3 regions of the Pseudoalteromonas sp. SR41-4 genome follow, and region 3 is predicted to be linked to each of the others. Evidence: predicted binding sites of a transcription regulator. Region 3 holds the regulator's gene; each other region holds the start of a gene.
What was found. The regulator sigma-54, encoded in region 3, starts transcription at its own class of promoters, with help from an activator protein. The targets are predictions, from matches to a motif close to GTTGGCACGNNNNTNGNNT.
Positions count from the first base shown of each region.

Region 1: a site for sigma-54 is predicted at 2,517-2,535, ahead of H5180_RS00625 (diacylglycerol kinase family protein). Genes of this name have one in related genera too.
Region 2: a site for sigma-54 is predicted at 6,536-6,554, ahead of H5180_RS03320 (PA2169 family four-helix-bundle protein). Genes of this name have one in related genera too.

Region 1 is NZ_JACJEI010000001.1:170,728-181,160, forward strand. Features, by position in the region: gene H5180_RS00615 (DUF1496 domain-containing protein) at 177-479, shown strand; gene H5180_RS00620 (VF530 family DNA-binding protein) at 545-811, shown strand; gene H5180_RS00625 (diacylglycerol kinase family protein) at 854-2,479, opposite strand; gene H5180_RS00630 (branched-chain amino acid aminotransferase) at 2,754-3,755, opposite strand; gene H5180_RS00635 (sigma-70 family RNA polymerase sigma factor) at 4,118-4,657, shown strand; gene H5180_RS00640 (anti-sigma factor domain-containing protein) at 4,654-5,340, shown strand; gene H5180_RS00645 (DUF4331 domain-containing protein) at 5,518-7,110, shown strand; gene H5180_RS00650 (Ig-like domain-containing protein) at 7,122-7,637, shown strand; gene H5180_RS00655 (lipopolysaccharide assembly protein LapB) at 7,689-8,696, shown strand; gene H5180_RS00660 (HupE/UreJ family protein) at 8,693-9,811, shown strand; gene H5180_RS00665 (GNAT family N-acetyltransferase) at 9,952-10,433, shown strand, end outside.
Region 2 is NZ_JACJEI010000003.1:57,249-67,681, forward strand. Features, by position in the region: gene H5180_RS03295 (efflux RND transporter periplasmic adaptor subunit) at 1-320, opposite strand, end outside; gene H5180_RS03300 (RNA polymerase sigma factor) at 705-1,262, shown strand; gene H5180_RS03305 (FecR family protein) at 1,259-2,335, shown strand; gene H5180_RS03310 (TonB-dependent receptor plug domain-containing protein) at 2,377-5,376, shown strand; gene H5180_RS03315 (biopolymer transporter ExbD) at 5,433-5,828, opposite strand; gene H5180_RS03320 (PA2169 family four-helix-bundle protein) at 6,044-6,487, opposite strand; gene H5180_RS03325 (LysR family transcriptional regulator) at 6,655-7,593, opposite strand; gene aceK (bifunctional isocitrate dehydrogenase kinase/phosphatase) at 7,609-9,327, opposite strand; gene H5180_RS03335 (DUF4124 domain-containing protein) at 9,410-9,886, opposite strand; gene H5180_RS03340 (DUF3413 domain-containing protein) at 9,963-10,433, opposite strand, start outside.
Region 3 is NZ_JACJEI010000039.1:8,219-18,651, reverse strand. Features, by position in the region: gene H5180_RS21015 (HPr family phosphocarrier protein) at 35-307, opposite strand; gene rapZ (RNase adapter RapZ) at 336-1,178, opposite strand; gene ptsN (PTS IIA-like nitrogen regulatory protein PtsN) at 1,367-1,819, opposite strand; gene hpf (ribosome hibernation promoting factor) at 1,824-2,111, opposite strand; gene H5180_RS20995 (RNA polymerase factor sigma-54) at 2,140-3,636, opposite strand; gene lptB (LPS export ABC transporter ATP-binding protein) at 3,703-4,428, opposite strand; gene lptA (lipopolysaccharide transport periplasmic protein LptA) at 4,425-4,958, opposite strand; gene lptC (LPS export ABC transporter periplasmic protein LptC) at 4,948-5,502, opposite strand; gene kdsC (3-deoxy-manno-octulosonate-8-phosphatase KdsC) at 5,499-6,050, opposite strand; gene H5180_RS20970 (KpsF/GutQ family sugar-phosphate isomerase) at 6,050-7,021, opposite strand; gene H5180_RS20965 (calcium/sodium antiporter) at 7,047-8,018, opposite strand; gene mlaF (phospholipid ABC transporter ATP-binding protein MlaF) at 8,274-9,089, shown strand; gene mlaE (lipid asymmetry maintenance ABC transporter permease subunit MlaE) at 9,089-9,868, shown strand; gene mlaD (outer membrane lipid asymmetry maintenance protein MlaD) at 9,883-10,431, shown strand.

The DNA.
Region 1 (10,433 bases), on a different contig from region 3:
CACCTTGTCTTTAGAAAATTATTTTTGTGGATTTTACCCTAACACATTTTATGGCCAAGTCACCCTAAAACCCTAAGTGGGCTGGTTTAAACGCATTTAATTGCAACTGAAACTAGTATTTTGGGATAACTTAGGTATAAGCTTAGTGTAGTTATTTTTTAATGCAAAGGCTAAATATGCGAATTATAACGATTATAGGCATCTGTTTTATCAGTGTAATTTACTCGGCTAATAGTTTCAGTAATAATCAAAAACCAGCCTTGTTTCTTGACGCAAAAAATATAGTTAGCGAGCAACAACTCTGTTGGTTTGAAGATCAACGCTACAGCGAAGGTGCGATTATTATAATGGCTAATGTGCGGGTGATTTGTGCAGCAAAAAAACCTCATCACAATAATAGCGCGTTAAATTGGTTAATGCTCAACGAGCAAAATGAAATTATTTACCCAACCGCTCCTAAAACAATTCGCGTTAATTAATAGAATTGGTATCAACGCACAGTTACGTTACAATAGCAGCGACTTTTATCAAGCAATAGTGAATTATGAATCAGCAAGCAAACAACCCGTTACATGGCATTACACTCGAACAAATAGTAGTAAAACTCGAGCAAACACTTGGCTGGAAAGCGATGGGTGAGCATGTTGATATTCGCTGTTTTAAATCAGACCCAAGTGTAAAATCGAGCCTAAAATTTTTACGTAAAACACCTTGGGCTCGTACCAAGGTCGAGCAGTTATACCTCGATAACTGTGTCGATGCACAACCGCAAAACAGTGGCTTTGTGTGGCCTAGTATTAAAAAGAAGTAACAGCCATTGCGCGTTATAGCTTATAACGCGCAACAAGTTCAGTTACTCGACCTGCTCTGCACAGATCACCGCCAGTGATTGCGGAGTAATTTCAATGATCAATTTATCAGCACTTTTAACTTCACCATCAAGTACATATTTTATTTCCTGAGTCGCCGATATTGCAACGCGGCGCGCATTGGTATGATGTGAATTAATCGCAAAATGTGCTTGGGTAATACTGCTAAATACCAGCTCAGCAATACTTAATACATTGGCTGATGCGTCTTGGTTTGGAGTGAGCCAATTAACATCGAGCAAGCCATCATAGTGATCAGGCTGTCCCCCACCTTGCGCTAGTAAAGTAGTAAAAGGTGCAGCATTAGCGACAATTAAACTATTGGTATGTATTTGCTGCGGCTCGTTATCATCTAGCTGTACTGTGAAATCTTGGGCTTTTTGTTCGCCTAAAGCTTGCCAGAAGCCCTGTAAATATGCGAACTGACCAAGCTCGTTTTTAGTATCCCGATCGGCTTTTTCAATCATGTGTTGTTCAAAGCCAATCCCTGCTAACAGCAGCATTAACTCACCATTGCAATATGCTGTATCCATTTGCTTGGTTTGCCCTTCAATAATCAAATCACATGCTACTTCCACAGGGATCAACTTTGACTTAATTCCCATTAAAACATGTGCTAGAGCATTGGCCGTGCCAAATGGGATAATACCTAATTTACAGTCTCTGTTTACCAAAACACTTGCCACTTCTGCCACTGTGCCATCGCCTCCGCAGGCGATGATCATATCTGGCTTATCAGCTATCGCTTGTTTGGCCAACACAATCCCATTTTTCTCGACTGATGTGATCATCACTTTTAAGTTATAATAAGCAGATAAACGCGCAACAATTAAATGCTCTTTTTGCTGCCATAACTTAGTGCCGGAAACTGGATTAGCAATTAATACCGCTTTATTTTTGATTATTAACTCACCCTTTCTATGGCGTTTAACTATTTGACGTAGTTGGTGTTTATTTAAATTAGCGGTTTCGCGTGTTTCTTTTATTTGCGCAAGCACTTGATGTACATCAGCCTCCTTATTTTGACTGAGTAAATAAGCCGCCATCACAAACACCGATCGACCACGACCCAACGCACAATGCACCACCACTCGACGATTATCTTTAATATGATGGGCAATCCAGTTAATCGCTTGATTAAGCTGCGAACGTGTTGGGACTCGATGATCAAGCACAGGGATATTTAAATAGTTTATGTTTTCTTGTGTTGATGACCATTCAAGTCCATCAAATTCACAGGTTACATCTAAAATCGCGGTAATACCGTTATCTTTTAAAGTATCTATATCTGAAGGGAATAACCGACAGGCTAAAAATAAGTGTTCGTTAATTTGTTGTAATGGCGGTACTTTATCGTGCTTTCGGCTCCACGCGTTATAAACTTGTGCCCCCAATAAAAAAGGTATGAAAGCCCAACGAATGTAAAACGGGATAACACCGTTTTCTCGTTTACGAAAAATTTTTGCAATATTAAAAAAATAGGCACCGCTTACCAGTAATAAAGATAAAGCCGTCCAATAGAATAGCAGCGAAAAATAGCTAGGACTAACCTGCCACCCCATAATGATAAATACAATTGCCAATAATAAGTAACTTATTGCGGCCCACATAAACGCTCCTTTTGTCGTTAGTTATACCCAAATAGAAATGCAATCTATGCGCCACTAATAAAATTTCACAGAAATAAATATTCATATATATTTCATAGCATTAAGATATCAACTGATTAGTTTAGTGATACTTGCTGTGTTTACATACGTTATTTTTACACACCTTTGCAGCTAACTTACACAGTTGAAAGTATAGATTATTAAATAACTTAGACCATAAAAAAGCCTAGGTTATAAATAACCTAGGCTTTTTATAAAAACATATCGTTTAACTTTACACGTCGATTTTGGTTAACCAGCCATGGGTGTCTGGTGCTTTACCCCATTGAATATCGTTAAGGGCTTGGCGCAAACGCATTGTCGTTGGCCCTGCTTCACCACTGCCCACTTTGTATTCTTTATCATTATGAATAAAAGTACCCACTGGGGTTAATACCGCAGCAGTGCCAGATAAAGCAGCTTCAGTACCCGGTTTTGCAGCACGCTCAAGTAATTCAGTGACTGTAAAATTGCGCTCGGATACTGTCATACCTAAATCTTTAGCGATGGTTAAAATACTGCTGCGCGTCACGCCATGTAAAAAGGTGCTGTCTAGCGCTTTAGTAATAATTTCATTACCATCAATTAAAATAAAGTTTGCGGCACCAGTTTCTTGTACATCACCGCCTGGACAGAATAGAATTTGGTCGGCTTGATGTTGCAAGCGTGCTGCCGTAATGGGTGCTAATGCGCTAGCGTAGTTACCACCGCTTTTGATCATACCCATGTGTGGGGCACAGCGCATACCATCTTCTTCTAACAATACTCGCAGCGCAGTCGCGCCACCAGCAAAGTAATCACCAACAGGTGATAATAGCACATACAATAATGAACTTAATGACGGCACAGCCGCTTTACCAATTGCAGCTTCAGTACCGATATGAGTTGGACGAATATACATAGAGCCAGGTGGTAACGGCGTTTCATCAGCATATTGGCGAACAATATCAATGATCATTTTTTCAAGCATGGCTCCATCAACTTCAGGTAAACTTAATAAATGCGAGCTTTGTTTCATGCGGGCAATGTTAGCGTCCATACGGAAAATATAAACTGAGCCGTCTTCATGGCGAAATGCTTTTAACCCCTCAAAACATGTACTTGAATAGTGAAGAACATGTGCACCAGCATGAAGTTCAATTTTATCTGACGGAACAACAGAGCTTTCGCTCCAAGCGTTATCAGTAAAACGTGCTTGAATCATCTGCGGCATAAATACGGTACCGAATGCGGCCATTTTAATCTCTCTTATGTGGTCTACTTTTACCCCATTGTATGACATTCATGCACCGTTTAACCATAACTAAAACAAGGCATTTATTGTAAGCAACGGGATTTTTTTGCAATTTGGTAAAATTTCAATTTTGTCAGCCATATTGTTTTACTTAAAAGAGTCATTAATCACTTCAAAACTTCGATTGTAAAACCTTGCTACCAAATAGCCGACGGAGCTTCTCAACTTGATAAGACGTATTTTGCTGCTAGGCTAACTGGTGGAAAAGCATGAAAATAATAGTAAGCACCCATCATTTAGTTGGTTTTTTGCATCCAATTTACATCCTGAAACGTTTACCAACTGACAATAAAAATAGGAACTTTATGGAAACCGACGAATTATTACCTCTACTAAGTGCAACCGCACAGGGCAATAAACAGGCATTTGCTAAATTGTATAATGCCACAAGTGCAAAGCTGTTTGCGATCAGCTTAAAAATGTTAAGCAATCGTGCACATGCTGAAGAAGCGCTACAAGATGCATTTGTGAAAATTTGGCACAATGCATCTGATTATCAAGTAACTAAAGGCACTGTCATCAGCTGGATGATCAGCATTGTTCGTTATCGTAGCTTAGACTCTTTGCGCTATCATAAAGTCCGTAAAGAGCAAGCCCTAGATGACGACTCAGCAATCTCAGATGATTTAACTGACTCACCTTTAGCTATTGATTACGAAGATAAAAGTAAACTCGTTGATTGTATAGAGCAACTAGATGAACAGCAAAAACAGGCGATCCACTTAGCCTACTACAAAGGCTTGACTCACAGTGAGTTAGTTGATCATATTGATACTCCGCTTGGCACAGTAAAAAGCTGGATCAGACGCGGCCTGCAACAGTTGCAAAGGTGCTTAACGTTATGAATTATGACAATCAAAAACTCATCGATATGTTGGCGGCTGAATACGTGTTAGGAACATTAAAAGGCTCTGCTCGCAAACGCTTTCAACGTTTGATGCTCTCATCAAATCGTGTTCGAGAGGCGACCTGGATGTGGGAGCAACATTTAAATAATTTAGCCAGCTCAATTAAATCTGTGCCGCCAGATAGCCATGTTTGGGAAGCAATTTCACAACGTATTGACCCACAGCAAGTAGTATCGAACAATGTTATTCAACCTAAAACTGGTATTTGGCAAGCTTGGTCGTTAATTGCTACCGCAGCCTGTGTAGTATTAGCTTTGATTATTTGGCAGCCACAAACGCCTGTAGGGCAAAACACTCAGCAAATTGCACTGTTTAAAGATGCCAGCGAAAAACCATTATGGTTTATTGATATCAACGAGCAAGGCTTATCAATAAAAGCCAGCGAGCAGCTTACGGCAAGGACGGATAAAGATTATGAGCTGTGGATGATTTTAAAAGGGCAAGATATACCAATATCATTAGGGCTACTTCCTAAAGATGGCGTTAAATCAATATTGAAAGACGCACGTTTTAACGCGCAAGATATTGCCCTGTTAGCAATTAGTATAGAGCCAATAGGTGGCTCACCAAACGGCTTACCTAGCGAAGTACTTTACACTACTGAATTAATTTTATTGTAGTAAAACAATAAAAGATAGTTGAAAACCAGCGCAAGCTGGTTTTTTATTGTTTTAAAATCAAAACAATACAAATAAAAAGACATTTTATTAACTTTATTTACGTTTCTTTGCATCTAATTACGACCACCATGCGTTATTAACTATGACCACTATTTATTAAAACTAAAGGACAAAGTCATGAAAGCTTTAACTCCGTCAATATTAGCAGTTGTAGTATGCAGTACCTTAGTAAGCGCCCCATCAGAGGCGTCAAGTCACCGTGAAGCTCCAAATATCAGTCGTTTCCCGACTTTAGATTCAACAGATTTTTATGCATTTAACAGTTATGAACAAGGCCGTGGTGATTATGTCACCCTGATTGCAAACTATATTCCACTGCAAGATGGCTATGGTGGACCTAACTATTTTGCCATGGATCCTGATGCAACCTACAGCATCCATATTGATAACGATGGCGATGCGATTGAAGATATTAGTTTCGCCTTTAACTTCAAAAGTATGCTGCCTAATGACAATCAAGGCGTTGCATTAACCGTTGGCCCTGAAGGCAACCAACGTACTGTTGCTGTACCACTTAAAAATGTTGGTGGTGTTGCAGCTGGCAATAATGCCGCAGTTAACTTTAGCGAATCATACACTATGACGATGATCGCAGGTGATCAGCGTACAGGTAGCAAAACCATGCTAACTAATACCATGACCAGCAGTAATGAATTCCACAAGCCACTTGATTATATTGGCGATAAAACGTTTTCATCAATGGATGGCTATAAAAGCTACGCAGCGCAATTTGTATATCAAGTAGCGATCCCGGGCTGTGACGGTATGGCAAAAGTATTTGTTGGCCAACGTAAAGATCCATTCGTGGTTAACCTAGGCAAAACCTTTGACTTAGTGAACTATGTGCCGGTAGAAGGCGACAGTGCGCCGGGCGCAGGTGATGGCGAGGGCTTCCCTGGAGGCATTACACAATCGGCAGATAATGATGACTTAGCAGATAAAAATGTGACCGCAATTGCTATTGAAGTACCTAAAAGCTGTGTAGTTGGTAATGGCAATGGCACTATTGGCACATGGACTACAGCTAGCTTACCACAGGCGCGTATTTTAAACCCAAATGCTAAATTTGCTAACAATGCGGTAAACGGTGGTGCGCTTACTCAAGTATCTCGTTTAGGTAATCCACTTGTTAATGAGCTGGTAATTGGTTTAAAAGACAAAGATACCTTCTCAAGTTCACAGCCTAAAGACGATGGTCAATTTATTGATTATGTTACCCACCCATCTTTACCAGAGCTATTAAATATTCTGTTCAAAGATGCGGTTAACACCACCTTAGGGGCAAATCTAGCGACCCTTGCACCAACGAATTTTCCACGTAATGACTTAGTAACTGCATTTTTAACTGGTTTCCCAGGCGTTAATCAATTGGCCACTGTTACAGGCGCTGAAATGCTGCGTCTAAATACCAATATCGCTGCAAAAGCACAAGCAGATCAATCAGCATTCGGTGTTGCTGGCGATGATTTAGCGGGTTTCCCAAATGGCCGTCGTCCTGGTGATGATGTAGTTGATATTGCGCTACGTGTGGTAATGGGTCGCTTATGCTATCCAATTCCAGTAAATGGTACAAATACTGATTTAGGCCTGTGCACATCTGATGATGCCAGTGTAGGTAACGTACCATTTACTGATGGTGCACCAGTGAACGCTACGATGATGGATGCAAGCTTCCCATATCTAGCAACTCCACTTGCAGGGTCTAAATAAGGAGAACACTCATGCAACATTTTAAATTATCACATCTTGGGTTATTGCTTGCTGCGCTTACACTCAGCGGCTGTAGCAATGATGACGACCATAACACCGTTGAGATACCACCGATGGTAAATAAAGCACCCATAGCAACAGCTGATATGGTAACCACACAAACCGAAGTTGTAATTGAAGACATGCTACAAGGTTCTGATCCTGAAGGAGATACTCTTACCTTCAGTCTGGTTACTGAGCCAATGCTAGGCATGGTAGTGGTTAATAGTGATGGTAGTTACACCTATACGCCGAACCTTGAAACGACTGGCTCTGATAGCTTTACCTTTGCAGTCAGTGATGGGGTAAACAGCCAAGTTACCGCAATGGTTGATATCACTATTGAAGCACTTGAAGTCGATTTTGCACAACTAGGCCGTGCAGCATTTAACCAAGCGGCTACCGATAAGCCACTGAGTGTGAACGGCCGTACATTCACAAATGCGGATGAAAATGCCACATTTGACGATTTGTTAGGTAACAACTAAATCACACAATAAAACTTGCAGGCCATGGATGGCCTTTTTAAGGAGAATGCTATGATCACCCGTGCTTTTACTTACCTTTGTTTATTGATCTCTGTTAATGCAGGGGCTGAACCTTATACGCCAGCAGATGACGAGATCATCGCAAAAGCCCGCACAATAAATACCGCACACCTTAATCAAGACGAATTAATGACGTTACTGATAAATAGCCAACAAGTAGGTCAAACTGAGCTTCGCCAAGGCTTATTAAAAAACCAGTTACAGCAGCGCTATGCGCAATCTCCCACACCACAAATTGGCTACATGTATGCACGCGTTTTACAACGTGAACATCAATTTTCAGCAGCCTTAGCAATCACCGATGCAGTACTAAAACGCGATCCTAACCATGTTAACACCCATCTATTACGCGCCAATATGCTAATGGTTCAAGGTGACTTTAAAGCCGCCAAACAACAATGCTTAAAACTCTTGGCTCTAACAGCAATGGATGTAATTAATACCTGTACATTTGATGTACTAAGCCAAGACGGTCAATTAGCACAAAGTTATCAAAGTTTAGCAAACAGTATTACAAGTAATAAACAAAGCGATAATACCCGCCATGTATTGGCTGAAATGGCACTGAGACTCAATAAACCCGATGAAGCGCTCGCTCATATCCAGTCATTGCCATTAAAAACAGCCCCCGTCAGCCTTGTAGTGTTATGGGCAGATATTTATTTAGCGCAAGGGAATTATCAAAAAGTGCTTAACACTTTGCCCGCACTGGTAAATGAAAAACAAAATTTAGAGGATGCCTTGTTGCTGCGCTTAGCAATTGCAGAGCAACACTACAACGATACCTCGCTGAAACAATGGCAAAATTTAATGGCGCAAAGAGTGGCGCTGCGTGAATTACGCCAAGACAGTTTCCATGCCAATGATTTAGCTCACTATTATTTAGACATCAATAAACAGCCAGGAAAAGCCCTATACTGGGCAAAAATAAATTGGCAACAAGCCAAGCTTAATGCCGATCAGCAACTACTTACACGTGCACAAGGAGCCTCTTTATGAACGCATTTGTAACTGCGTTTTTTTGTAACCTGTGTTTATTTTTCATGTTGCAAGGAACAGCTCAAGCACACCAATTAAGTACCAGCTATATTAATTTAAACGCAATTGATGACAGCCATTTTACAGGTAGTTGGCAAATCAACGTTGCCGATTTAGAGCAACAGGTGGCGTTTGATTTAAACCAAGATGGGGCTATCGCATGGCATGAGATCAGTACAAAACATAGCGCCATAAGTGATTTTGTCCTGACCTCACTGACGGTAACATCAGCGGACGAGCAAGTATGTACGCTTACCAGCGACGCTCCGTTGCAGCTTGATAGTCATTTTAATCAACCCTATGTGGTTGTTAAATTGCAATTATCCTGCCCAGCTCTGGACACGAACCACAGCGCCATCGCATTTCATTATCAGGCATTTTTCGATACTGATGCCAATCATAAAGCAATTGTCACTATCAATGAACAAACTCGCGTGATGAGTAAAAATAATGCCCTTCAAACTTTTGATTTTACTAAAAGCAATTACCTCACCACTTTTAATCAATATGTTTACCAAGGAGTGCTGCATATTTGGCTCGGACTTGACCATATCTTATTTTTAATTGCATTGTTGCTTACCTGTGTATTAGTAAAAAAATCAGCAAAATGGCAAGGTGCAGAATCAAAAGTCACGATCTTCAAACACACCGCATGGATAGTTACCGCATTTACTTTGGCGCATTCAATCACTCTGACCGCCACTGCAATGCAATTAGTTACACCTAACAGTCGCTGGGTAGAATTGGGAATCGCTATATCGGTGTTGTTTGCAGCTCTTAACAATATTTGGCCATTAGTTGTGCGTTTAGGTTGGGTCACATTCGCCTTTGGTTTATTGCATGGCATGGGCTTTGCGAGTGTATTAGGTGAATTAGGGCTATCCAGTGACTATCAATTACTCAGCGTGCTAGCATTTAATTTAGGTGTAGAGATAGGCCAACTGGCTATATTAGCAGTTACATTACCAGTCCTTATTTGGGCAAGAAACTATCACTGGTATCAAAAATGGGTGATGCCTGCAGGCTCACTCGCCATCGCAATAATCGCGGTACAGTGGTCAATGGAGCGGATTTGAGGTTATTGATTTATAGCTGAAATCAACAGATTAATTGTAAAATTCAATGTGTAAGTTGCTATCATTGAATCCTTATAGGATCATCTCTATGTACAAAACGTTGAGATATTAAACAATGGCCCTAGGAGTAAGGGAAATATATGCAGTGGTTAAAACCAATGCCATTGGTTGGGCACTTTATAACGCTTGAGGTGTTAAGCTTACATCATATTGATGAATTAAAACATGCGGTGCTTGATGGAGAGTCTTGGAAATTATGGTATGCCAATGTTCCTTCGCCAGAACAAATGCACAGTTATGTTGAACGGGCAATTATTGAAGCCAAAAACGGCAATAGCGCCTTCGCCGTAAGGTGTAATAGTAGCCATAAAATAGTTGGCACAACTCGATTCTATAACGTAGACGCACAGCATAAGCGCGCATTACTAGGCTACACATGGTATGCCAAGGCTGTACGAAGAAGTCCTGTAAATACTGAATGTAAACTTTTGATGTTGAAGTATTTATTTGATACTCACAATGCCATTGCAGTTGAGTTTAGAACACACTTTTTTAATCAACAGTCGCGAAAGGCAATTGCAAGGCTAGGCGCTAAACAAGATAGTATTTTACGCAGCCATCA
Region 2 (10,433 bases), on a different contig from region 3:
TCAACCGCCAATTGGTAAGGGACTAAATCTATAGTGAAAAGTGACTGACTTTGCTTAACTGTCTGGCCTTCATCAAAGTTACGAGATTCTAGGATCCCCGTTACTCTGGCACGTACTTGAACTTCTTTAGAACCTGATAAGGTTGCCGGTAGTTCAATAGTGAATGGGGCATCTTCATAGGTTGCTATAGTTGTTGCAACAGCTGCTGGATGCATTGCTGCTTGCTCAGTTTTAGGTGCTTCACTACAACCTTGTAGAAACAGCGAAGCCGAAGTAAATAAGAATAAAGATAATTTTGATAGTGCGAAAGACAGACGCATGGTTACTCCACAGTTCCAATTGTTAAGTATGAATAATTTATAATGTTTTATAAGCTAAAAGCATGGCTTACGTGGTGCTTAATCCGTATAGCTTAGTTACATACGAGTGTATACCTTAAATTTTTACAGGTACAGGCTCGTGTTTATTTTTCAGTATTTTTTAAAGCACAAAGTAGTTTGATACCTTAGAATTTAGATATTCTGTAAAGCTGTTTATAAAGTAATGAAGTCATTATTTTGTATGACAATAGCTTAATTATGAAGTGCTGTAAGTGCTTTGTTAGCGAAACAGCTTTAATAACCACAAAATTAACAAATTGCCTTGTAATTGGCGCTAAAACTCGTACCCTAGGCGTAATAATAATAGCAAGGGTAAAGTTAATAATGACGCGCAAGCCGACATTATCTACAACATTTATTGATCTGTCTTCACAGTTGCGACGTTTTGTTTCGCGCATTGTACAACCAGATGATGTGGAAGATATAGTACAAGAAACCTTTGTTAAGAGCTATCAAGCTGATTTAAAACAAGATATTAAATATACACGCAGTTATATGCTAAAGACTGCCAAGCATTTGGCGCTTAACCATATTGCTAAATGGGATAATCAGCATTGTGATTCATTAGATACCTCTGATGATTATCAGCAGTCGTTGCGATCTATGCAGCTTGAGGATGAAGTGACCTCAAAAGAGCGCTTTTTACTGTTTTGCCGTGCTACTGAGCAACTAAGCCAGCCAGTACGAAAATGTTTTATTTTAAAGAAAGTATATGGCATGAGCCAAAAAGAAATCGCAGCGCAAATGAAGTTAAGTGAAAGTACGGTTGAAAAACATATTGCCAAAGGTTTGTTACAATCTATGCGCTACATGCAGCAACATGAGCAGTTAGGTGAGCACAGCAGTGCCACTATTGAACCTGCCAGGAGGGTGGGAAAATGAGTAATATTCATCAATTTTCGTCTAAAGGTGCTATTCAAGCAGATGCCAGTAGTTGGATAAGTGCTATGGATAGGGGCTTATCAAAGCAAGAACGTATGCAATTTCAGCACTGGGTGCAACAAAATAAAGCCCATCAAGATGCGGTATTTGAGTTAGCCCAGTTATGGGATGAACTGAGCGTATTAAATGAGTTGAGTAGCTTATTTCCCAATAAAAACAGCATCAATAAGCCTGCCCGCAGAGAAATTAATTTTTCGATTGCGGCAAGTGTCTTTGCCGCATTGCTAGTTGCCAGCTTTATATTTGTTGGTATTGAGCAGTGGCCAACAACACCACAAGAACAAGCCAAGTACAGTAAAATTTACCGTACTAAAGTCGGTGAGCAAGCAACGTTTGTGCTACCAGATAGTACGATTGTGCAATTAAATACCAATAGCTTATTAGAAGTTGCGTATACAAAAAACCGCCGACAATTGATTTTAAGTCGAGGCGAAGGACGTTTTAATGTTGCTAAAGATGCCGCACGTCCATTTACGGTGATGGCAGGCGATAAGTCATTTACCGCACTGGGGACTGTTTTTAATGTGCAACGTAATGCAGCATCGGATCTTGAGCTGGTTGTTACTGAGGGTAAAGTGATGATCACGGATCCTTCGGTTGCCGTAAATGCTGATGATTTTGTACAATTACAAAGTGCTAGTAATGATACAGACAGTGTGAAAAAAATTAATGCTAGTATTGTTATCTCTGGCGAAAAAGCATTAATTAAAGAAAGTATTACCAAGCCAATCAAACGGTTAACACAAGATGATGTACAACGGGATCTGGCATGGCAACAAGGTATGCTAATTTTTAATGGCGAGTCGTTAAGCGAAGCACTGCAAGAAGTGAGTCGCTATACCGCAACGCGTTTTGAACTTGCTGATCCTGCATTAGCTTCTTTAAAAGTGGCTGGGGTGTTTAAAGCCGGTGATATTATCGGTTTACTTGATAGCCTGCGCATCAATTTAGCCATTGAGCATGAACGTTTAGGTGAACATATCGTAAGCCTAAAACACGGTGATCACAGCTAAGCTTTATGCTTGCTCTTTGATTTAAAGTGTCAGAAGTTACAATGGTAAATATAAAAAGTAAAAAAATAATTAATAAAAAAATAGGATTGTATAGCGGATTATTCTTTCTCAACTGTTTGTATAAGTTGCGCAGTAACCAAACGTATCCAATTTGTGGGTTAATTGTATTAGCACCTTTAGTATTTAGCCTAAAAGTTCAGGCTGAGGCTGCAAATCCACAGATGGTACAATTTGATATAAAAGCGCAGCGAGCAGATCAAGCATTGATAGAGTTTGCAAAACAAACAGAACAAACCGTGGTTTTTTCGTTTGATTTAGCAAAACAATACCAAGCTCAATCAGTGTATGGTTATTACACTCAGTTAGAAGCGCTTAGTACAATGCTGAAAAATACTGAACTCGATGCGGTTGTTGATCAAAATGGTTTACTGAGTATAAAACTCAAACAAATCAATAGGAATGATAACAACATGAGAAAGCTTTCAGGGGTCAGTGCTGCTGTAATACCACTTTTAATGGCAACCAATAGCCAAGTTGCTAATGCACAAGAACAAGCCGCTCAAGAAAATATTGAAAAAATCGCCATCGTTGGTAGCCGTGTAGCAGGGCGTTCGGTCGAAGACTTACCCGTACCTGTTGATATTTTAAGTGCTGAAGCGCTAGAAAATACCGGACAAACAGAAGTCGGCCGTATGTTACAAGCTATCGCACCGTCTTTTAACTTTTCAAGTTCATCGATCAGTGACGGTACTGATGCACTACGACCTGCTACTTTACGTGGCTTAGGGCCAGATCAAACATTAGTACTTATCAATGGTAAACGTCGTCACCAAGCCAGCATTATCCATATTAATACATCTGTAGGTCGTGGTACCGCAGGTACAGATATGAATGCGATCCCAGCTGCTGCAATTAAACGTATCGAAGTATTACGTGATGGTGCGGCTGCGCAATATGGTTCAGATGCGATTGCGGGTGTTATCAACATCGTATTTAAAGATGCTGATGAAGGCGGTAAAGCCGCGGTTAACTATGGCCAGTATTCTGAAGGTGATGGCGAAACCGTTACGGTTGATTTTAATAAAGGCTTTGCTTTAGGCGATGATGGTTATTTAAATACCACTATCAACTACCGCGACCGTGCACCTACAAATCGTGCCGGTTTACATGGCTCTTGCCAGTTTTATGGTTGCACAGAGCTTGATGATGGCACGCTGTTAGCGGGCGATCCTCGTGAGCTGACTGCACCACGTGATACGTTTAGAATTGGTGATGCAGACTCGCAACAATTTGCTTTAACGGTGAATACCGGTTATGAACTTGCTGGTGGTGAGCTCTATGGCTTTATTACTTATTCAACCCGAGATAACGAATCAGCGGCGTTCTTCCGTCATAATGCCAATGCTGATGGCAACCCAGTTTTACAAGATGGTGATGCGGTGATCCCGATGGGCTTTTTGCCAATGATCAACACCACCATTGATGATATCTCGTATAACTTTGGCTTTAAAAAAGAGTTTGATAATAGCTCTAGTCTTGACCTGTCATACACCTATGGTGAAAACAGCATCGATTATACCACTAGTGACACTATCAATGGTTCATACGCTAATTTATTACGTTATGATCAAGGTTTAAGTGCTGATGATATTCGTGCCACTATTCCTCGCCAAGCGTATGCGTATGGCATGGAGTTATCACTGCAAACAATCAATCTTGATTTTACACAAGACTATGATAATTTTTCACTGGCAATGGGTGCCGAGCTTCGCACCGATGAATATCGTATTTTAGAAGGCAGTGAATACGCTTACCGTGATTATGATACTAATAATGGTGTTAATATTTACGATGGTATGAGCGGTGGTATTGGCAGCGAAAATGCAGCAGGTGGTACACAAGGTTTTGGTGGTTCATCGCCGGAATCTTCTGTGGATGAATCACGTGATGTGATTTCGTTTTACCTTGATGCTGAAACTTACATTATTGATGATGTAATTATCTCTGGCGCACTGCGTTACGATAACTACAAAGGCTTTGGTGATACGGTTAACTTTAAGTTAGCGGGTAACTGGTCGGTGACTGATGACGTTTCACTGCGCGGTGCGGTGAGTACTGGTTTTAGAGCACCATCAATGCAGCAATTGTATTTCAATAATATCAGTACCCAGTTTGTAGTTGGTCCTAATGGCGATCTAATTGCAGAAGAAGTTGGTACTTTTAGAAACGACAGCACGCTTGCACAGAGTATTGGTATTCCAAAACTTAAAGAAGAAAAGTCACAAAACATGAGCTTAGGTATTGTGTATAACGTGACGGATAATATTAATGTTACCGTTGATTATTATTCAATTGATATTGACGACCGTATTGTGATCAGTAACCGTTTAGGTAAAGAGTTGTCATCAACGCTAGATGCTGCATTGGTTAGTTCTGGCGCAGGTGCAGGGCAGTTTTTCTTAAATGGTGCAGATACCGAAACGCAAGGTGTGGATTTTGTTGCGACATGGAACACGGAAGGCTTAGGCGGTACCCTAGATTTTACATTAGCGGCTAACTTTACTGAAACCGATGTGGTTGATTTATTTACTCCTGCGGGCAGTGGTTTGGAAACGATCCCTGTCGAAGATGTATTTTCTTCGCAAGAAACCTCAATCATCGAAGAATGGCAACCACAAGACAGAGTAAACTTAAGTGCATTATATCGCCTTGAAGATTGGACGGTAAACTTATCGCTCAATCGTTATGGCGAATACACGGTTGAAGATGGCGGTCGCCAGACTTACGGCGCTGAAATTCTTACCGATGTAAAAGTAAACTATTTTGTAACAGATAACTTGTCACTAAATATTGGTGCAAACAATTTATTTGACGTTTACCCTGATAAAAATACCATAGGTAATTCTCGCTCAGGCACAATTGTTGATGCTTCTGGTAATACTATTATCAGTTCAACCGGTGTATTTGAGTACTCACGCCGTTCAGCACCATTTGGTTTTAACGGTGCTTACTACTATGTAGGTGCTGAATACCGATTCTAAAATAACTTCTCCTACGTTATTTAGTTTTGAAGGGCCGTCTGGCCCTTTTTTTGCTTTTAGTGTGATGTGAGTGCAATGGGGTAGTTATCATACTCTTTGATATTATTCATTACTGTCATTAAAGTTTGATGCGTACTGTTTTCGTCAGCGGCTATTTGTACTGTGGCGATATTATACTTCGCAGCAAACATCGCAAGGTTAGTGGCAACTTGGTTTAAGTCAATTAATCGCCCCGCAAAATACACCGCATTGCTTTGGTCAATACTAAAATGAGCACTTTTAGTTTGTTTATCAATACTGGGTTTATCTACAGGCCGTTGCAGCTCTATTGCCACAGGTTTTACAAATGAAGTTGTAACAATAAAAAATATTAAAAGTATAAATACAATATCAAGCATCGGCGTCATATCAACGTCAGCGTTTTGTGGGTTTACATGTTGTTTATTTCTCATAATGGAACCTTGTTATTTTTGATAAAATGCTGCGGCGCCACAGCGGGATAGTAGGTACCTATTAATAAGCCTAGACGATTAAAATCATGCTGTGGTTAAATAAATATGCTATTTTTATTAATTATTTGCATTGTTTTGTTATAAAAATCATTTAACTATAATTATGAGCATAAAAAAGCCCAGCGCGTGGCTGGGCTTTCATTTAAGCATTGTGGTTAATGCTTCTGCATACGGCTCATTTCCGTATGACAGCTTTGCATGGTCAGTAATACTTTAGCGAGGGCGGCTTCACAATCGTGCGGTTGTGGTTTTTTCATGGCAGCTTTAATTTCTTCAAGTGTTTTATCTTCCACTTCTTCAAGCTCTTTGACATAAATTTGATCGTTGTTGGCACTAAATTTTGTGATCAGTGCGGTATATGCTCGGCGAGCTTCAACAGCAAAAGACGAACCATCTTCTCGTTCACCTTGCTGATTAATAGCGTAAGGCTGTAGGTTTTCAACGCTGACTTTACGTGCGTCTATCATACGCTGAAATAGCGCACCAATGGCTGGATCTTGTACTTTTTCCTGCGCCTTTTCATAAAAGTCGATGCCGCTGTTCATTACTTGGATAATGTCAGTGATATGATTTACTTCGTTTCCTTGCTGGGCATTCATAATATTGACCTCTTTAAGTTAAATGAATATTAAAGTTCAAGTAACTTAAAGCAATTGCCATTCCATTTTTAAATTATTTTAACATCATGATTATTAATACTTTTAAATTGATTTTTGCTTACTTGAAAATACCAGTAAGCAAATTTTACAGGGCTTTTGTAAGAGCGTTACTTTAATTCATCTGCAACTTCGGCTACTTTTTGGCGTAACCAAATATGACTGGCATCTCTGTGAAGTAATGGGCTCCAAATCATATCTAACTCAAATGGTGGTATAGGGAAGGGAGGCTCCAGAATTTGCAAACCGGGATCATCTAAATAAATATTAGCGGCTTTTGAAGGGAGTGTCGCAATCAGGTTCTTCTCTTTCGCTAGATGTATTGCAACGTGGTAATTACGGGTGAATGTGGCAATATTTCGGTGTTTACCAAAGTGGGCGAGCGCTTCATCAACCCAGCCAAGTTTTTGTACGTCTTTAGGATCCATACCAACCCCGACACCAAAACCTGTTTTACTTACCCAAATATGCCGAGCTTTTAAATAACTATCGAGGCTAAAATTTTCAATGATCGGGTTGTCAGCTTTTACTAAACAACAAAAGCTATCTTTCCAAATACGTTTGTGATGAAACGACTGCGGTAGGTTTTCGAAACGATTTATTGCCATATCAACTTTACCGTTTTCTACATCATGAAAAGTAACATCACTTGGAGTGAGAATATCGAGTGTGGTATCCGGCGCTTCATCGTGTAATTTACTCAGTAGCTTAGGTGCTAAGGTGCTGGCAGCATAGTCACTGGCCATAATCCTAAATACCCGTTTGCTTTGGCTGGCCTCAAATTCACGGTTTGGTGCAAGCGTTTCTTCTAATGTCATTAAGATGCCACGGATCACCGGCTGCAATTCAATAGCTCGTTCAGTGGGCACCATACCATCACTGGTGCGTACTAAGATCGGATCGTTAAACAGGTTACGTAAACGTTTTAAACCATTACTCATTGCCGGCTGTGTAATGCTAAGCTGGTTTGCGGCGCGAGTAACATTACATTCGCGTAATAAGGTGTCGAGATAAACGAGTAAGTTTAAATCTATTTTACTGATATTCATTGTGTGTCCTTTCGTCTACCATTGATGGATAAAACGCTGCGCTGCTGGATAAGGGTAGATGTGGCTAACGACCCCTGCTTTTATATTTCGTTGCGCTTGCTGCCAAAATGCGACGTCTAATAGTTCTGGATGTGTTTGGCTGAAAACTGCTTTGTATTGCGGGTTTGGCATTACAAAAGTGCATAACTGCTCTGGAAATACATCTTGTGGTGCCACAGAGTAACTTTGCTCATTGGTTAAGTAGTCATCATAACTTTTTGCTTTAGGCAATGCCCTAAAGTTCATGTCTGTTAAATATTGCACTTCATCATAATCATAAAAAATAATGCGTTTGTGTTTACTGACACCAAAGTTTTTAAGTAACATATCGCCTGGGAAAATATTAACGGCGATCATTTCCTTGAGTGCTTGGCCATATTCTGCAATGGCAACAGCGGCATCTTCAGTATTAGCTTTTTCTAAATATAAATTCAGTGGCGTCATGCGTCGCTCAATATACATATGTTTGATGATCAGTAAGTCGCCTTCGATGATCATTGATGAACCAATAGTTTGTTTAAGCTGTGCAAGCAATGTAGCGTTAAAACGCGCAACAGGGAATACGACGTTAGAATACTCTATGGTATCTGCCATACGACCAACCCGATCATGGCTTTTAACTAATTGGTAGCGTTTGAGAACGGTATCGCGGCCAAATGGTTTACTTTCACCAAATTTGTCTTTAATTATTTTAAATACATAATCAAATGAAGGTAGGGTAAATACCATCATCACCATGCCCGGTGTGCCAGGGGCAATCACAAAATCATCACTGGAGCGTTGTAAATGGGTTAAAAACTCGCGATAGAACTCGGTTTTACCTTGTTTATGAAAGCCAATGGCATTGTAAAGCTCTGCTAAGGTTTTGTTGGGCATTAGTTGGTTTAAAAACCGAACTAATGCGGAAGGAGCGTGGGTTTCAACCATAAAATAAGCGCGAGCAAAGCCAAAAATAACCCGCATTTGCGATGAGTTAGTCAGTAAAGCATCGAGATACAGACCTTGCTCTTGATGATGTAACACCGCAATAATAAATGGCTGCACACCACTTTGTGATACCACACGGCCGACAATATAGGCTGCTTTGTTGCGATAAAACGGCGTTTGTAATATGTCAAAGCGCATTTGCCACGCACGGTGATGGGTGTCGGGTGCTTGTTTATAAAACGCCTTTACTAAAAGTCGTATATCGCGCTCTAAATTAACAAAATCGGCTTTAAAATCAAATTGATTAATTATTTTACGGATAGTGGGCTTTAAGCCGTCTACAACAGGAAAGTAGCTGCGGTATTCTGCTTCTACAGGAAGCGCAGGGGCATCTGCTAAGGTGGCTTTTACAAAAATAAAATCATTATTAAAATAACGTCGATGAAATAAGCGGCAAAACACAGAGTTATAAAATGTTTCGGCTAATTCTGCTTGTGGATGAAACGTTAAAAAGTGCTGGTAGATTTGTTTTGTTTGCAGCCAGAGTGATTCATCCAGTTGATTGGCTAATTGCTGATTTTGTAGTTGCTGGGTGGTTTCGTTAACCCGATCATCGTAATAAGTGATCCGCAAGCGACTAATGTCGTGCATTTTTGTCCAGTTTTTATTTGCAAATGCCAGAGGTGCTTGTGCGGTGATCTGCTGAAATAATTTATAATGCTTTTTAAAGCCATTTAAAATTAGCTCGGCAATGTTTTGTGGTTGCATGAACGGGTACTCCAAAATGACCTGTAGAGTATATGCTCTACACATGTTAAGAGTATGCTAAATATTGGTAAAACCCAATAGTTTATTCATAACGTTTCAGTTTTTTTTCGAGTGCGGAGAGCTGTTTGTTGGTCGTTTTGGTGTTTTTGGCAAACGTTTTATTGATCACTTTTAGCTGCTTTTTTATCTCTTTACTAAGCTTTTTTTTATCATCATCACTCATTAAACGATTAAGCCGTTGCAGTTGCTCGTATTCAGCGCGATCACGGTCACGACTCAAAATGGCGAGTTTATATTTAACGCTGCGTATCTCAGCGTTGAGATTACGAATAATTTGTTCACGCTCAAGAGAATTAAGCGCTTTGACATGATTTACATTGGCCGGAGTGACGTTGGGCGACACTGCTATTTTATGTTGCGTTGCCTGCCCGCCACAGGGAAATTGGCTAAAAGTAGTACCTCTGTCGGTTACGCACTTGTAATATTGATCTGCGGAAGCCGCCTGATCAGCAACAAATAGCAAACTAATAAAAATAACGAAAAGAGTACACAGTTTCATTACGCTAGCCTTCCCTAGTTAGGGCATAATCATATACAAAAACTATAACCTAACTTGGGTAAATTGCCAGTGGCAGTTATTCGGTAAAGGTTTTTAGCTTTTTAATGCTTTGTGCTAAAAACGGAATATCTAAACCTTGCTCTATTGAAAAGCCTTGAGCAGCAGAGATATTTTTATAATTACCATCAGAATCAATTAATGTAATACGGTCTTTCTTATAGGCAATAAATACGCCTTGCGAATAATTAACGCCCATATCGCCTTTTTTGTTATACAGATTAACGCCTAGCATGCTTTGCTTTGCGATATCAGCACAATTTAAATATTGGCCAACGCTTGTGGCAATTAAATCGCTTGGCTGGATCAAGCCTTCAGTGCGGGTTACTTTTCTATCCGTGCTGTATAAAGATGAAGCACTCACAATACCGTGATCAACATCGGCTAAACTAAATGCAAATACTTGATTGACTCCCTCTCGAAGCGCAGTGTTTTCATCGGCTTTAATGATACGAATTGCTGCATCACCCGCTGTTGTATTATTGATATA
Region 3 (10,433 bases):
CAGTTTAACGCAATTTAGTGGTACTGACTACGAGCTATTCTTGTTCGTTAAAGCGTTGTGCGATCAACTCACCAATTGCTGCAAGAGCAGGTTCAGCGTCCGGGCCCTCACATACAACTTTAACTTCTTTGCCTTGGCTACTTTCTAATAGCATTAAGCCCAGTACGCTGTCGCCTGCGGCTTGTTTGTCATCTTGATGAAGTGTGATGCTGGCATCAAACTGCACAGCTAATTGCGCTAATACGCTGGCTGCGCGAGCATGTAAACCGAGTTTGTTTTTTATTAAAAATGTATCTTCTAAGCGCATCAACATTCCTTACTGTAAACGTGAGTTGTTATTCTTGTTCACGATGGCGAATTTTCACATTACTGTGGCTCATCGAGAAGCTTTCACCTATAGTTTGCGCTAGATAAACTGAGCGATGTTGACCACCGGTGCAACCAATAGCAATTGTTAAGTAACTGCGGTTATTACGTTCTAAGTGCGGTAACCAAGTTTGTACAAAGGTTTGGATCTGCCAAGTGAATTTTTGCACGATACTGTGACTGGCTAAATAATCTTTTACTGGTTGATCCAGGCCTGTGAGCGGTTTTAACTCAGGCTCCCAGTGTGGATTAGGTAAAAAACGTGCATCAAATACATAATCGGCTTCTTTTGGAATACCATGCTTAAAACCAAATGATTCAAAGGTGATGATTAGTTTTTTATCTTTTTTCCCTAAAATCTTTTCACGGATTGACTCAGCAAGCTGGTGGACACTGAGATCTGTGGTATCAAGCATGAAATCAGCACGAGTAGTTAATACATCAAGCAACACTTTTTCTTGCTTGATGGCTAAATCCAGTGGCAAAGAGTCCAAAGATAATGGGTGTAAGCGGCGGGTTTCAGAAAAGCGTTTGATCAGGGTTTGATCATCACTGTCTAAATAAAATAGCGTCGGATTTGCAAAACCAGGCAAGTATTCAAGAATGTCGTTAAATTCTTCCTGCTCTTTCGGTAAATTACGAACATCGATACTGACGGCTATTTTGTCGTAATTATCAGAGACACTGCGTACTAATGACGGTAATAAGTTAACTGGAATATTATCTACACAATAATAGCCAAGATCTTCTACTACACGTAAAGCAACAGATTTACCTGAGCCAGAACGCCCACTGATGATGATTAACTCCATGTAAATTCTCCTTCATTTAATACCAATTTTATTAAAAACATGCTCATTCTTGCTTGTTAAATAACCCACTAACTTTGTTTAAAATTATTTATATAGAACAACTATATCTCATAATTTCCACCTTGTTCTAGAGCTATTTTCCTGTTGCAATAATTACTCTCTAATTCAATACAATACAATTGGTATGACTACGATTGAGCTGCAATTACATGATACAAATCTTGGTCTGTTTTTGCGCTACGTAGTTGTTTACAAAAATCTTTGTTATTGAGTTTATCAGCAATTGTGGCTAACGTCTTCAAATGAAGTTGGCTGTCACCATCTGGTACGATGAGGGCTACAAATATATCAACTGGGCGATTATCAATCGCATCAAAATCAACCGGTGATTCACTCACTAAAATTATTGCTAGCGGGTTTTCAACACCACTCATACGGCCATGAGGGATAGCAATACCACGACCAATACCGGTACTACCTAGTTTTTCTCTCGATAGTAGTGCGTTGAGGATTTCTTGTTGTGATAGCTGAGGGAGTTGTTCATGAGCCAATTGGCTTATAAATTCAATGATCCGTTTTTTGCTATTAAAAAGGACCGCAGCTTTACTGCAGTCCTGACAAATAAGTGAGCTTAATTTCATAGTGTTAGTGTCGAGCGTGCTTCTCTTTGTGTTTAATTACTTGACGATCAAGTTTATCGATTAGTCCGTCAATAGCTGCATACATGTCTTGGTGCTCAGTCGAGGCAAATAATTCAGCGCCACTGACATGTAATGTGGCCTCTGCTTTTTGGCTTAGTTTTTCTACATCAAGAATAACATGGACATTATTGATATGATCAAAATGCCTTTCAAGCTTGGCAAACTTATTGTTTACATAGTCTCTTAATGAATCAGTAATTTCTACGTGACGACCAGTTAAATTTAGTTGCATAAGCATTTTCCTCTTGTGATTTTACGCCTTAAATCAAACTTTTACGTTGATTTGACGGTGGAATAGCCAGCGACTCGCGGTATTTTGCAATAGTCCGTCTAGCTACTTTGATACCTTGCTCTGCCAATATATCTGCAATCTTACTATCACTCAATGGTTTCGCTGAGTTTTCTGCACTGATCAATTTTCTGATCAATGCTCGAATAGCTGTCGAAGAGCATTCGCCGCCGTTCTCAGTGCTTACATGACTTGAGAAAAAATACTTTAACTCAAAAATACCACGGGGGGTATGCATGTACTTTTGTGTCGTTACGCGAGAGATTGTTGATTCGTGCATCTCAACCATTTCAGCAACGTCGTTTAGTACCATAGGTCGCATTGCTTCAGGGCCATGCTCAAAGAATCCCTGCTGTTGTTTTACAATGCAGTTAGTTACTTTGAGTAACGTCTCGTTACGACTTTCTAGGCTTTTAATAAACCATTTAGCTTCTTGCAAATGCGAACGTATAAATTGGCTGTCAGTGCTTGATTTTACTGAGCGTGACATTGCCGCATATTGGCTGTTCACTCTAATTTTTGGCATGCTGTCTGGATTAAGTTCAACCACCCAGCGACCTTTAATTTTTTTCACCGAAACATCAGGTATAACATACTCTGACTCTTCGCGTACTATAGTATCCGCAGGCTTTGGGTTAAGGCTGTGGATCAATGTCATTACTTCTTTCAGCTCATCTTCTTTAAGCTTAGTCTTTTTCATCAAAGTGCGATAGTCACGACTAGCTAATAAATCGATATGATCAGTTAAAATCATTTTAGTCTCGCTAATCCAAGGAGTTGCAGGATCAAATTGATTTAATTGAATACATAAACATTCTTGTAGGCTGCGCGCAGCAATACCAACAGGGTCAAATAACTGAATGCGTTTTAACACTGCTTGCACTTCGTCTAGTTCGATTTCTTCTTCGTTATTACCTTGATTTAAGCTCTCTGCGATGTCTTCGCAGCTCAAGGTTAAAATACCTGAATCGTCAACAGCTTCAACAATCGCAATGGCAATAGCTTCATCGGTTGGACTAAAAGGTGTGAGCTGTAATTGCCACATCAGATATTCGTGCAGGGTTTCAGTTGAAGCACCTTGATAAATTGACTCATCTTCAGGCATTGGGCCGGATGACGTATTTGGCGCAGCACTCATGTATTCGTCCCAGGTGACGTCCATAGCCATTTCGTCACTTAAAGTCTCTTTGCTTAATGCTTCGCTACTTTCTTGTTCATATTCGCTGGGCTTGTCGTCTGCTGATGCACTAACAGTTAAGTCATCGTTGTCTTGTTTTTGTTCGTTTTTACCAGCCGTGTCGTCTGAATATTCATGCTCTTCTAGCTCTAACAATGGATTGCTGTCGAGTGCTTCTTGAATTTCTTGCTGGAGATCCAATGTACTGAGTTGCAATAAGCGAATTGCTTGTTGCAGCTGTGGTGTCATTGTAAGTTGCTGGCCCATGCGCAGCTGGAGTGATTGCCTCATGTATCTCTAACAATCCTTTTATTGTTATCATCGTTAAGTCTAGCAGATACTTAGCCGAGCGTGGCTTTATAGCCTAAATTGCTCGCCCAGGTAAACATCGCGGACTGTTTGGTCGGCAAGTACATGCTCAGGGGTACCTGATGCAATTAACTCCCCATGAGAAACTATGTAGGCTTTTTCACAAACATCAAGGGTTTCTCGTACATTGTGGTCGGTAATAAGTACGCCAATACCACGGTTTTTAAGGTGTTCAATAATCTTCTTTATATCTAACACTGAAATAGGATCAACGCCAGCAAAAGGCTCATCAAGTAAGATAAATTTTGGATTTGCGGCTAAAGCGCGTGCAATTTCAACTCGACGACGTTCACCACCAGATAATGCCATACCTTGGCTGTCGCGAATATGTTGAATGCTAAACTCATCAAGTAAGCTGTCTAGTGCTTCTTCTCTGGCTTGTTTATTCAGCTCTTTACGAGTTTCTAAAATAGCCATCAGGTTTTGATAAACAGTTAACTTACGAAAGATGGATGATTCTTGTGGTAAGTAGCCAATCCCTAACCGTGCGCGACTGTGCATTGGCAGTAAAGTGATGTCATTATCATCAATACTTATTTTACCTTTGTCGCTAGGTACTAAACCCACAATCATATAAAAAGTGGTGGTTTTACCTGCGCCATTAGGACCCAGTAAGCCAACAATGCTGCCTGCGCTAACTTCTAAACCCACGCTTTTTACAACTTGGCGACCTTTATAGCTTTTTGCTAAAAATTCAGCTTTTAATATACTCATGGCTGCCCTTTAGGTTTGTCTTTTTTACTGTCAACAGGTACCAAAATAGTGTGTACGCGATCGTTTGAGCTTGCGCCTTTTTCAGCACTGATCAGCTGTTGGTCCATATCATAGGTAATGCTTTTGGCATTAATTTTTTGACCTGCTTGAGTGACTTGTGCATTACCAATTAACGTTAAATAGCGCTTGGCGACATCGTAACGGACTTCATCAGCACTGGCGCTCATTATTGTGCCATCAGTTTGTTTTTCTTCAAAGTAAGCAGGGTTACCAGTTGCAACAAGCAATTGTTTGTTATTGCCTAAATCTTCGCGCTTATGGACTTCAAGTCGATCCGCTTTGATACGGCGGTTACCATGAATGATTTCAACATTTTTTTCAAAAATACCGATATTATCTTTCAGTTGGGCAAGCTGCTTTTCAGCACTGATAGAGACTTGATCCGCAGGTGGTGCCGTATTTTCAGCAAAGCTTGCAAAGGCAATGAATAAGCTTGGTATCACAAGCAAGTGAGCAAATTTATTGGTCATAATATATGGTTCGCGTATGGTTAATTAGTTCTACCACTTCGGCTTTTAAGTCGGCATGGAGGCCGCGCCCAGTGATCTTTAAATTTGGTCCGATTAATTCAACTGGTTGTTCTGAACTCATGGTTTGTAGTTCAATATCAACCTGAATATTATCTGCGTTTATATGTTCAATCATGGCATTATTGGTCAGGTTTTTAGCAACCACATTACCTTCTAAAATTAATTGATGATTTTCATATAGGGTGGCTTCATCGGCATTAATTTGCCACGTTTGCTGTTGATTATAGAGTGTAAAAATAGGTTGTTCAAAGTAAGTAAACCCTAACTGTTGGTAAAGTTCCATTTTTGCAGCTGTTACTTTGTGGCTAATTTTACCTTGTTCATCAAACGCGGTTTGTTTTAATGCCACCGCAGTATAATCAGGTTTTGCTATTATATCTTCTTGGTTTTGTTTTATGGCAGTGCTTTGATAAAAATACGGATACCACAGCCATACCATACAGCCGACAAATAATACGCATAATATTAAACGCGCACTATTCATGAGCTTGTGCCTTCGCTAGTTAATGATTTACCATTTTCGAGCATTAATAAATCAGTGAGTTCACGCACCGCTCCAAAACCACCAGGGAGCATGGTTGTATAATGTGAAACTCGCTTGATCAAGGGGTGAGCATCATTTACTGCCACCGCAAAACCAACTAATTCCATTACCGGCAAGTCAGGCCCGTCATCGCCTATGTAAGCGATTTGTTCATCGCTTAACTGCAATTTATCTTTGAGCTGTTGATAAGCTTGCAACTTGTTTTCTTGACCTTGGTAAATATGCGGTACTGTCAGGCTAGTCATCCGTTGCTGAACTATCTGTGAATGACGACCGGTGATCACGGCAACTTCAAAACCGCTATTGATCAGTGCTTTGATACCAAAACCATCTTTAGTATTAAACGCTTTGAGTTCTTCACCTTGATTGCCAAGATAAATGCGGCCATCTGAAAACACCCCGTCGATATCACAGATCAGGAGTTTGATTTTTTGTGCTCGCTCGCTCGCATCATCTGAAAGTGGCTGATATAAGTCAGCAAACTGCATTATAAAACTCCTGCTTTGAGCAAATCTTGCATATTAAGAGCACCAATAGGGTGGTGTTTATCATCAACTACAATTAAGCCATTGATACGCTTATTCTCCATAATATTGAGTGCCTCGGCGGCAAGCATATCTGCAGTTGCTGTAGTGCAAGAGCGGGTCATGACAGTGCTGATCAAAGTACTGTGAATATCCATTCGTTGCTCTAAAATTCGGCGTAAATCACCGTCAGTAAAAAGCCCTGCAAGTTGCCCTGTGTCGTCAACAATGGCCGTCATACCTAAGCCCTTGGCCGACATTTCGATTAATGCATCTTTGATACATTGCTTGTCATTGATCATAGGCGTTGCTGGGCCACTGTGCATAATATCTTTTAAACACAATAGTAAACGTTTGCCTAAGCTTCCCCCTGGATGCGATAGCGCAAAGTCATCGGCAGTAAAGCCTCGGGTTTCTAACAGAGCAACGGCTATTGCATCACCCATCGCAAGCGTTGCAGTCGTGCTCGCAGTCGGGGCGAGTCCTAATGGGCAGGCCTCTTGACTTACTTTGATGCATACATGAGCATCAGCCCAATTTGCCATTGATGATTCAGGGTTACCTGTCATGGCGATCATTTTTGCGCCAATACGTTTAATAACCGGAATAATATTCAGTACTTCGCTGGTTTCGCCTGAGTTAGAAATAAGCATAACCACGTCATCACGAGTGATCATCCCTAAATCACCATGACTTGCCTCACCCGGATGGACAAAAAACGCAGGCGTGCCAGTGCTTGCCAGTGTTGCAGCAATTTTATTACCAATATGCCCAGATTTCCCCATACCGACTACTATGATCCTTCCGTGACATTGATACATCAATTGGCAAGCTTGATTAAAGTTTTCGTCTAGATATTGGGTTATATCAAGCAGTGCTTGGCGCTCTATTTCTAGCACCCGCTTACCTTGTTCAATAAAATTTAACTGCGTCATTGTGTTATCCATTTTGTGGGTAGCATTAAGCAACTTGGCTAAAAATATAACTCTGATATGCTAAAAATGCGACCAATAACAGGCCACCTTCAACTCTATTAATGCGCCTTGTACCTTTAAAGCTCAAGGACATAGCTATAAGGGCTATGGTGGCACCAATCATAATTAAGGCATCACGGTTTGCAGCTGAAGGGTCAATAATTGAAGGGTTGATAATCCCAGCCAGTGGCAACACAGCTAAAATGTTAAAGATATTTGAGCCAACAATATTACCCAGTGCTAAATCATCTTCGTTTTTTAATACCCCAGCAATACAGGCTGCCAGCTCAGGCAGACTGGTGCCAATAGCAATAATGGTTAACCCTATTACTAAATCACTTAGGCCAAAGTATTTGGCTATATCAACTGCTGAGCCAACTAAAAAATGTGAGCTGACAGGCAGTAATATCATACCAATAATTAACCAAAATAAAGCCGATTTGGTGGGCACGTTATCTGGTACGTCTTCACAGGCTTCACTTACAAATGGGTCATCAGCTTGGTTTTTAGCGCGAATAGAAATAATAACTAAGCCCGCAATAAAGACCACAAAGCCTATGATTAATGCAACGCCCTCAGCAAATGAAAAGTAGTTATCCGAAAATATATACCAGGCGGCGATTGACACTAGCAGCACAAGCGGCATTTCGCGTTTTAATGTCATTGATGATACTGATAGTGGGCGCAATAGCGCGGTAATACCTAAAACAAGTAGAATATTAGTGATATTTGAGCCAACGGCATTACCCACGGCAGTGTCAGTTTTACCTGCAAGCGCAGCTGATGCTGAGACCATCATTTCAGGGGCTGACGAGCCCATAGCAACAACTGTTAAACCAACAATAAGAGTAGGAACACCGAAATTTTTTGCCAGTGCCGCAGCACCATATACAAAGCGATCTGCACTCCAAACGAGAGCTGCAAATCCGAGAATTAAAATGACAAAAGAAGTCACCATTACGTTACGCCAATTATTCAAAATGAGATGACTGCAAATAGTAACAAAAGCCAACCTGAAAGTATAAATAAAAGAATCTGCGAAGCTTGTTAGATTATGGACTGATTTGGACTGAGAATAATTATTTAAGCGACGGTTAAGCCTACTGCTGTAAGGTTTGCAGCGCTATTACATAGAATATTACAAAATTTTACGATTTGTTTTTTCCATCTTGCTGTAAAAACGCTTAAAATAGGTGAACTAGTGAAAATAGTAATGGAGAGCGACTTGTCGCAACCAATAGTAGAAATCAAGGATGTAAGCTTTTCTAGGGGCAATCGCTGTATATATAAAAATATGAGCTTTAGTGTCCCGAAAGGAAAAATTACGGCAATTATGGGGCCAAGCGGAATTGGTAAAACCACCATGTTGCGTTTAATTGGTGGCCAATTAAAACCAGATAGCGGCACTATTTTATTCGAAGGTAATAACATTCCTGCCATGTCGCGCAAAGAGCTTTATGCGGCGCGAACCAAAATGAGTATGTTGTTCCAAAGCGGCGCATTATTTACCGATATGTCAGTATTTGACAATATCGCTTTTCCGCTGCGTGAACACACTCGTCTAAGTGAAGATTTAATTCGCCTTGTGGTGCTAATGAAATTACAAGCTGTTGGCTTGCGTGGCGCACAAGATCTAATGCCTTCTGAGCTGTCAGGTGGTATGGCACGTCGTGCTGCATTAGCGCGTTCAATCGCGCTTGATCCTGAATTAATTATGTATGATGAGCCATTTGCAGGCCAAGACCCTATCTCCATGGGTGTGTTGGTTAAGTTGATTAAGTCGCTTAATCAAGTGCTTGGGTTATCATCATTAATCGTAACTCACGATGTAACAGAAGTAATGAGTATTGCCGATCACGTTATCATTATTGCCGATCAAGGCGTTATTGGTAGCGGTACACCGGATGAAATGCGTAATCATGAATCGGCCCTAGTTCAGCAGTTCTTAAAAGGATTATCTGATGGCCCAGTGCCGTTTCATTTTCCTGCTCAACCTTATCAAGAAGAATTACTGGGAGGGCGCCGCTGATGTTTGATTTTTTGCAAATGCTAGGTCATAAAACGTTAGGACGGTTTGCTGCACTTGGTCGCTCTACTCAGATGTTGATAGGTGCGTTGTGGAGTTTGCCTAATTTTAGAAAAGGCACGCCGCTTTTAATACGGCAATTATATATGGTCGGCTCGCAGTCACTATTGATTATCATGGTGTCGGGCTTATTCATTGGTATGGTGTTGGCGTTGCAAGGCTACACCGTACTAGTTGGTTATGGTGCAGAGGATAGCTTAGGCCCATTAGTAGCATTGAGTTTACTTAGAGAGTTAGGCCCTGTTGTTACTGCATTATTGTTTGCCGGGCGAGCTGGTAGTGCATTAACCGCAGAAATAGGTTTAATGAAAGCGACTGAGCAGTTATCAAGTCTTGAAATGATGGCTATTGACCCTCTTAAACGTATTATCGCGCCACGCTTTTGGGCGGGCTTTATCAGTATGCCATTACTGGCGTTGATATTTTCAGCAGTTGCAATTATTGGTGCTCATTTAGTGGGGGTTGATTGGTTGGGTGTTGATACGGGGAGTTTTTGGTCAATCATGCAGTCACAAGTGTCATTCCAGCAAGATATTTTAAATGGCATGATCAAGAGTTTTGTATTTGCCATCGTGGTTACATGGATTGCGCTTTATAAAGGCTACGATTGTATACCGACCTCTGAAGGGATCAGTAAAGCAACAACAGAGACAGTTGTACACTCATCTTTGGCTGTTTTAGGGTTTGATTTTATTTTGACAGCGGTAATGTTTACTAGCTAATAAAGGTATAGATAATGAATTCACGGAAATTAGAAATTTTAGTTGGTTTTTTTGTTGCGCTAGGCATAGCAGCTTTTGCTATGTTGGCGTTAAAAGTTGCCAATGCAGGGATCAGCGGCAACGGCGAAACCTACTTATTGAAAGCCAAATTTGAAAACATTGGTTCATTAAAAACACGTGCGCCGATTAAAGTAGGTGGTGTAGTGGTTGGTCGAGTTGAGGGAATTTCAATTCACCCAAAAGAATTTGTGCCAGTTGTTGATATGACGATTGATGCGCAATATCAATGTCGTTTTTCAGATACCAGCTCAGTTTCAATCCTGACATCAGGCATTCTCGGTGAGCAATACTTGGGGATTAACCCTGTTATTGCCCCAAAATCAGCTGAACAAGCGTGTTTAGGTGTTGCGGTAACGAGTGATGATAAAAACTTAGGGTTAGACGAGTTATTTGGTGTTGAGAGCAAAGCCTTAAATGATGGCGACTATATCACTGACACGAAATCAGCATTGGTGCTTGAAGAGTTAATCGGGCAATTTTTATTCAATCAAGGCGGCGAGTAAGT